DNA from 3 places in the Rhizobium sp. 007 genome. Region 1 is predicted to be linked to each of the others. Evidence: predicted binding sites of a transcription regulator. Region 1 holds the regulator's gene; each other region holds the start of a gene.

Evidence for each region. The regulator PhoB, encoded in region 1, activates phosphate uptake and scavenging genes when phosphate is short. The targets are predictions, from matches to a motif close to TGTCATNNANCTGTCAT.
Region 2: the regulator PhoB is predicted to act here: its motif matches at 1,270-1,286, upstream of ISN39_RS17775 (1-acyl-sn-glycerol-3-phosphate acyltransferase).
Region 3: the regulator PhoB is predicted to act here: its motif matches at 890-906, upstream of ISN39_RS09115 (LTA synthase family protein).

Annotation. Positions count from the first base shown of each region.
Region 1 is NZ_CP064187.1:1,948,324-1,950,590, reverse strand. Features, by position in the region: gene pstB (phosphate ABC transporter ATP-binding protein PstB) at 1-336, shown strand, start outside; gene phoU (phosphate signaling complex protein PhoU) at 371-1,084, shown strand; gene phoB (phosphate regulon transcriptional regulator PhoB) at 1,119-1,802, shown strand; gene ISN39_RS09860 (winged helix-turn-helix domain-containing protein) at 1,820-2,267, shown strand, end outside.
Region 2 is NZ_CP064187.1:3,631,493-3,633,759, forward strand. Features, by position in the region: gene ISN39_RS17775 (1-acyl-sn-glycerol-3-phosphate acyltransferase) at 281-1,228, opposite strand; gene ISN39_RS17780 (tyrosine recombinase XerC) at 1,370-2,267, shown strand, end outside.
Region 3 is NZ_CP064187.1:1,801,720-1,803,986, reverse strand. Features, by position in the region: gene ISN39_RS09115 (LTA synthase family protein) at 1-854, opposite strand, end outside; gene ISN39_RS09110 (NAD+ synthase) at 1,034-2,267, shown strand, end outside.

The sequences.
Region 1 (2,267 bases):
CTGCAGGAATCCGGCACCGGTCTGTCGGGCGGCCAGCAGCAGCGCTTGTGCATCGCGCGCGCCGTTGCCGTCAGCCCGGAAGTCATCCTGATGGACGAACCGTGCTCGGCGCTCGATCCGATCGCGACCGCCAAGGTCGAGGAGCTGATCCACGAGCTTCGCGAGAACTACAGTATTGTCATCGTGACGCACTCGATGCAGCAGGCAGCCCGCGTTTCGCAGCGCACCGCCATGTTCCACCTCGGCAATCTCGTCGAGGAGAATGACACCGACAAGATGTTCACCAATCCGGACGACCCGCGCACCCAGGATTACATCATGGGCCGCTTCGGCTGAGCTGCGGCGTTCAGGCTATTCAAGGACAATCCCAATGGCATCGACCCATATCTTTTCTGCCTATGACGAGGATCTGAAGTATTTGTCCCGCCGCATCTCGGAAATGGGCGGGCTTGCCGAGCAGATGGTGTCGGACGCCGTCCGCGCGCTGGTTAACGGTGACGCTGGCTTGGCCCAGAAGGTCATCTCCGACGATGTCGTCATGGATCACGCCGAGCGCGAGATCGGCGACAAGGCGATCGTCACGATTGCCCGCCGCCAGCCGGTGGCCTCGGACCTTCGCGAGATCATGGGCTCGATCCGCATCGCGGCCGATCTCGAGCGCGTCGGCGATCTCGGCAAGAACACCGCCAAGCGTGTCATCGCCGTGCAGAGCACCGGCGTTCCGCGCAAGCTCGCCCGCGGTCTCGAGCATCTTTCCGAACTGGCGCTGGTCCAGCTCAAGGAAGTACTCGACGTCTATGCCTCGCGTTCAGCCGACAAGGCGAAGTCGATCCGCGAGCGCGACGAGGAAATCGACGCGATGTACACCTCGCTGTTCCGCGAGCTGTTGACCTACATGATGGAAGATCCGCGCAACATCACCAGCTGCACGCATCTTCTCTTCTGTGCGAAGAACATCGAGCGCATCGGCGATCACGCCACTAACATTGCCGAAACGATCTATTACATGGCGACCGGCGCACAGCCGGAAGGCGAACGTCCGAAGGACGATACTGCCAACACCGTCGGCGCGGTCACGGAATGACAATTCCGAACCGGCCCTCAGGAGACAGAACCGAATGATCCCGAGAGTTGCAGTCGTTGAAGACGAAGAGGCACTGAGCGTGCTTCTTCGCTATAACCTTGAGGCCGAAGGTTTCGAGGTCGACACCATTCTGCGCGGCGACGAGGCCGAAATCAGGCTTCAGGAGCGCACGCCGGATATTCTGATCCTCGATTGGATGCTGCCGGGCGTGTCGGGCATAGAGCTTTGCCGCCGCCTGCGCATGCGCCCGGAAACGGAGCGTCTGCCGATCATCATGCTGACGGCGCGCGGCGAGGAAAGCGAGCGTGTGCGCGGCCTTTCCACCGGCGCCGACGACTACGTGGTCAAGCCGTTCTCCACGCCCGAACTCGTTGCCCGCGTCAAGGCGATGCTGCGCCGCGCCAAGCCCGAGGTGCTCTCCACGGTGCTGAAATGCGGCGATATCGAACTCGACCGCGAAACGCATCGTGTTCACCGCAAGAGCCGCGAAGTCCGTCTCGGCCCGACCGAATTCCGTCTACTGGAATTCCTGATGTCGTCGCCCGGCCGCGTCTTCTCGCGTTCGCAGCTTCTGGACGGTGTCTGGGGCCACGACATTTATGTCGACGAGCGCACCGTGGACGTTCATGTCGGTCGACTGCGCAAGGCGCTGAACTTCTCCAACATGCAGGACGTCATCCGCACCGTCCGCGGCGCAGGATATTCGATGGAAGCATAGCAGGGAGGCCGGAGAAGATGTCGGTGCGGGTACTTGTTGTTGAGCAGGACGAAGATCTGCTCGCGACACTGAAGCATGCTCTGGAGACAGAAGGGTATTCGGTGAACTGTCTTCACCCGCATGCGTCGCTGGTCGAGCTCGTGGCGTTGCGGCTGCCTGATGCGGTGATATTCGGTGCGCCGGCTCCTGGCTCGATGGCAATCTCGACATGCCGCCAGTTCCGGACAACTGGAGCGACCGCCCGCCTTCCGATCGTGGTGCTGCTGGACTCGGCCCTCGAGCAGGACCGGTTGGCCGTTCTCTCCGCCGGAGCCGACGACTGCCTCATAAAGGCAGTCTCCCCCGTGGAACTCCTCATCCGCTTGCGGAACCTCCTGCGGCGTCTCAATCCAGCGCTGCTGGAGAGCACGCTGAAGGTCGGGGATCTGACGCTCGATAAGAACGCCCGCCGGGTTCACAGGCAGA
Region 2 (2,267 bases), 1.7 Mb from region 1:
CGACGGTATCCTCCCCTATGCACCAATGATGCCAAAACAGCCGCCAGATTGCTTCCGTCCTCGTCGAGCATCGGTGCCGTGACCGCCAGACATGGCGTGCGCAGGGCGACGATCGGTCGGAGCGCCAGCCATCGATAGCGCGCCGGAGCGTGCCTTTTCCCGCGCCGTTTTCGCCGACGAAAAGATTGATGCCCGAAAGATCCATGCGGATCGATCGCAGCGACCTTTCCTTCTGGGCAAACATCGAGCGGAGCAGCATGCCTCGCTTTAACCTGTCCGCTCAACGAAATGAATGGGCCGCCACTATCTCCGGCGCGGGCGGCTGCATAAGCGGCAGGAACCGTGCATCGCTGTCCGCACGCAGATCATGTAGCGTGTGTTTTTCAAGCGCCTTGGTCACTTCGTTTATGTCGCCGTCCAGATGCCCCACCGGAACGAGATTGCCGATGATGAAATCAAAACGATCGCCGCGCTTGTTGAGAAGTTCGTGAAACACCGTCATGTCGCGCAGTTCGGTCGACCACTTTGCAAACCAGTAGAAAAGACCGGAGTTGCGCGCGGTCATGTGCACTGGCAAGATCGGCAGATTGTATTTGCGGGCAAGGCCGACCGCAGAGTTTTTCCACGGCCTTTCATTCAGCCGGCCGTTCGCCCAATAGGCGATGCGGCCCGAGGGAAACAATACAGTTGCCTTTCCTTGCTTCACGGCGTGGTTCGTAAGCTGCAGCGTCTCACGGGTCTTGAGTTTGGTCTTGTATTCGTCCCGCCATTCCACAGGGATCACCATTTCCGCAAAGCGCGGATTGACGCGCACCGCGTCCCGGTTGGCAAAGAACATCATGTCCGGGCGGCGGTTCTTCAGGAGGTCGAAAACTGCAACACCATCGGCAATGCCGGTCGGATGATTGCTGACGAGTATGAAGCCGCCGGAAGCAGGGATACGCTCGGCATTTCTAACCGCGATGTCCAGCGTCAGCAGGTTGCTCATATATTCGAAGCACTGAAAGCCCGGCATGTTCGCTACGTCGTTGGCGAACTGAAGCGCCTTGTTATAGCGCAAAAGCGCATAGAGAAAGGGCCGCATCACCGGCCAAAGCGGGTTTCGGACGATGCGCTGGCCGCGCTCGGCGATCAGAGTATCAACGATGTGTCCGGGGTTGCCGTGGGAAACCAGAGCGATCGCTTCCGCGAGCTGTCCGAAAGCCGTCGTGGATTGGCGCCGTGCCATGCAAAGTCCTGTTTCGTTCGGAACAGCTATCGCAACCTATTATGATGGAAGCATGACAAGAGCTTGGCCGATATTAGCAATTCCCTAACGGTCCCTCCTTCAAACTTGGCAAAGGCAAGAACAAAATCAAGGCCCGCGCCAGTGAACGAACTTTTGATTATCGCCGACCCGCGCCTGATGGCGGAACGCAGCGCCTGGCTTGAAAATCTCGAGCGCGAGCGGCGCTTTTCCGAACACACGCTCGACGCCTACGAGCGTGATAGCCGCCAGTTCCTCACCTTCCTGACCGGCCATATCGGCGGCCCGGCGACGTTGAAGGACATTGAATCTCTTCGCCCGGCCGATTTCCGCGGCTTCCTGGCTGCCCGCCGGAAAGAAGGTTCCGGGGCGCGATCGCTTGGCCGCAATCTCGCCGGTCTTCGGTCGCTGCTGCGATATCTGGAAAAAAAAGGTTTGGTGAACGCCGCCGGAGCAGGAGCCGTTCGCTCACCGAAACAGCCGAAATCGCTGCCGAAACCACTCTCCGACAAGCAGGCGATCAATGTCGCCAGCGACGAGGCACAGCTTCACGAGGAACCATGGATCGCTGCGCGCGACGCCGCCGTTTTCACGCTCCTCTATGGCTGCGGTCTGCGCATTGCCGAGGCACTTGACCTGACTGCGGACAGCTTGCATGCAGGCGCCACGACACTGCGCATCACCGGCAAGGGCAACAAGACGCGCCTGGTTCCGCTGCTGCCCGTTGTTCTTGAAGCCGTTGAGAAATACCGCTCTCTCTGCCCGTACCATCTGGAGAAAGGAGAACCGCTCTTCCGCGGCGCTCGCGGCGGCAAGCTCCAGGCTGGGATCATCCAGCGCACGATGCAGCGGATGCGCAGCGCCTTCGGATTGCCGGAAACGGCAACACCGCATGCGCTGCGGCATTCTTTTGCAACCCATCTGCTGGCTGGCGGCGGCGATCTGAGGACGATCCAGGAACTGCTCGGTCACGCAAGCCTGTCCACGACCCAGGTCTATACCGGCGTCGATTCATCGCGTT
Region 3 (2,267 bases), 150 kb from region 1:
ATCGGATCCCAAAAGGACTCGCTCATCAGCATGATGATGTCCGGCTTTTCTTCCGGGCCGGTTAGATAGCCGTAGTTGCGCGAGGGGATCGCGTCGAGCGCATCGGCGTTGAGACCGGCGGGCGCTGCGACATCGGCCATCGGGATGTTGAAGAGGAAGGCCAGTATGAAGCCGTTGCTGCGGTAGTTCTCCTTCTGGTCCCACATCATCGGTACCACCTGCAGGCGGTCGCGAATGTAGGAATATTGCGAATAGTCCATGAGCGACGCGAAGGCCGTTAGCACCGGCAACCCGAGGCAGAGGTGGCGCAGGCGCGCCTGGCGAGAGAGTTTCGGGAAGTTCTGCCAGGCATAACGCCATGCGAAAACGATGCCTGCGGTGGAAAGCACGATGCCGACGAGAAGTGCTGTGGCGGTCCACGGGCTGTCTCGCACCATGACCGGCAGCAGCTCCATGATCTGACGGGTAAAGAGTACGTCGGACGGATAGAAGGGGTCGGAGAGAAAGTGCTGCTTCTGATTGGAGACAAAGGCCGGGATCAGGAAAAGCGGGATCAATACCAATGCCGATTGGTAGCGCCGTCCAAATACGGCATCGAGGGTCAACATCACGATCGTCAGCATGGCGACGGTCGTCATGCCGGGCCTAACCGTCGATGTCAGGAACTCGCCGACATCGGTCAACGTGCCGCGCGCAATCCACTCGACGGTGATAACGCTGAGGAAAGCGAGAGAAAACGAAAATACGATGCCGATTGCCGCGCGCGCTGCCGGAGACTGAACACTCGACCCGAAACCGGCGGAAAGCGGTGCTGCTTTTCTGGCCGGTACGGACTTCATTATCAACGCAATCAACGGCATACTCCGACGTCATAAAATCTTCACCGAAGTGTCACATGCCTGTCATGAACGCTAGATGAACCTTTCGGTTTCCCGGCTTTTCCCTATGGTTTGAGTTTTTCGCCCGGCAGACCCCGCGGCTTTTCATGGCGCGGGCAATTGAAGCGGCGGGCGGCCCGCGCTAAATGGATGACATGACACAGGAAAACGCTCCTTTGAATACGCTCCAGATTGCCGTTGCCCAGTTGAACCCGACAGTCGGCGATGTCGCCGGAAACCTCGCCAAAGCTCGTGAGGCACGCGCCGATGCGGCCCGCCAAGGCGCGGATCTGCTGCTTCTGACGGAGCTTTTCATTTCCGGTTATCCGCCGGAAGACCTCGTGCTGAAACCGGCCTTTCTGAGGGCCTGCCTGAAGGCGGTCGAGGACCTCGCGGCCGATACCGCAGACGGCGGCCCCGGCGTCATCGTCGGCTTCCCGCGGCAGGGAAAGACGGGGCGGCATAACTCGGTTGCAGTTCTCGACGGCGGCCAGATCCTGGTGCTGCGTGACAAGATCGACCTGCCGAACTACGGCGAGTTCGACGAGAAGCGCGTCTTTTCCGAAGGATCGATGCCGGGGCCGGTGAATTTCCGCGGCGTGCGGATCGGCGTGCCGATCTGCGAAGAGATCTGGAACGATCTCGGCGTCTGCGAGACACTCGCCGAAAGTGGCGCCGAAATCCTGCTGGTGCCGAACGGTTCACCCTATTATCGCGGCAAGGTCGACGTGCGCCATCAGGTGGCGCTCAAGCAGGTGATCGAAACCGGCCTGCCGCTAATCTTCGCCAATCAGCTCGGCGGGCAGGACGAACTCGTCTTCGACGGTGCGAGCTTCGCCTTCAATGGCGACAAATCGCTGGCCTTCCAGATGAGCCAGTTCGAAACCGCGCTGGCGGTGACGACCTGGAAGCGCGGCGAAAACGGCTGGCGCTGTAGCGAAGGCCCGATGTCACGTATTCCCGAGCCCGACGAGGCCGACTATCGCGCCTGCCTGGTCGGTTTCCGCGATTATGTGAATAAGAACGGCTTCAAGAATGTCGTCCTCGGCCTCTCCGGCGGCATCGACTCGGCGATCTGCGCGGCGATCGCCGTCGATGCGCTCGGCGAGGAGCGCGTCCGAACGGTGATGCTGCCATATCGCTACACGTCAACCGATTCGCTGAAGGATGCGGCCGACTGCGCCAAGGCGCTCGGATGCCGCTACGACATCGTGCCGATCGAGGAGCCGGTGAAGGGCTTCACCTCAGCGCTCTCGCCGCTGTTCGAAGGAACCGATAGCGGCATTACCGAGGAGAACTTGCAGAGCCGGGCGCGCGGCACGATCCTGATGGCGATTTCCAACAAGTTCGGTTCCATGGTGGTCACGACCGGCAACAAGTCGGAAATGT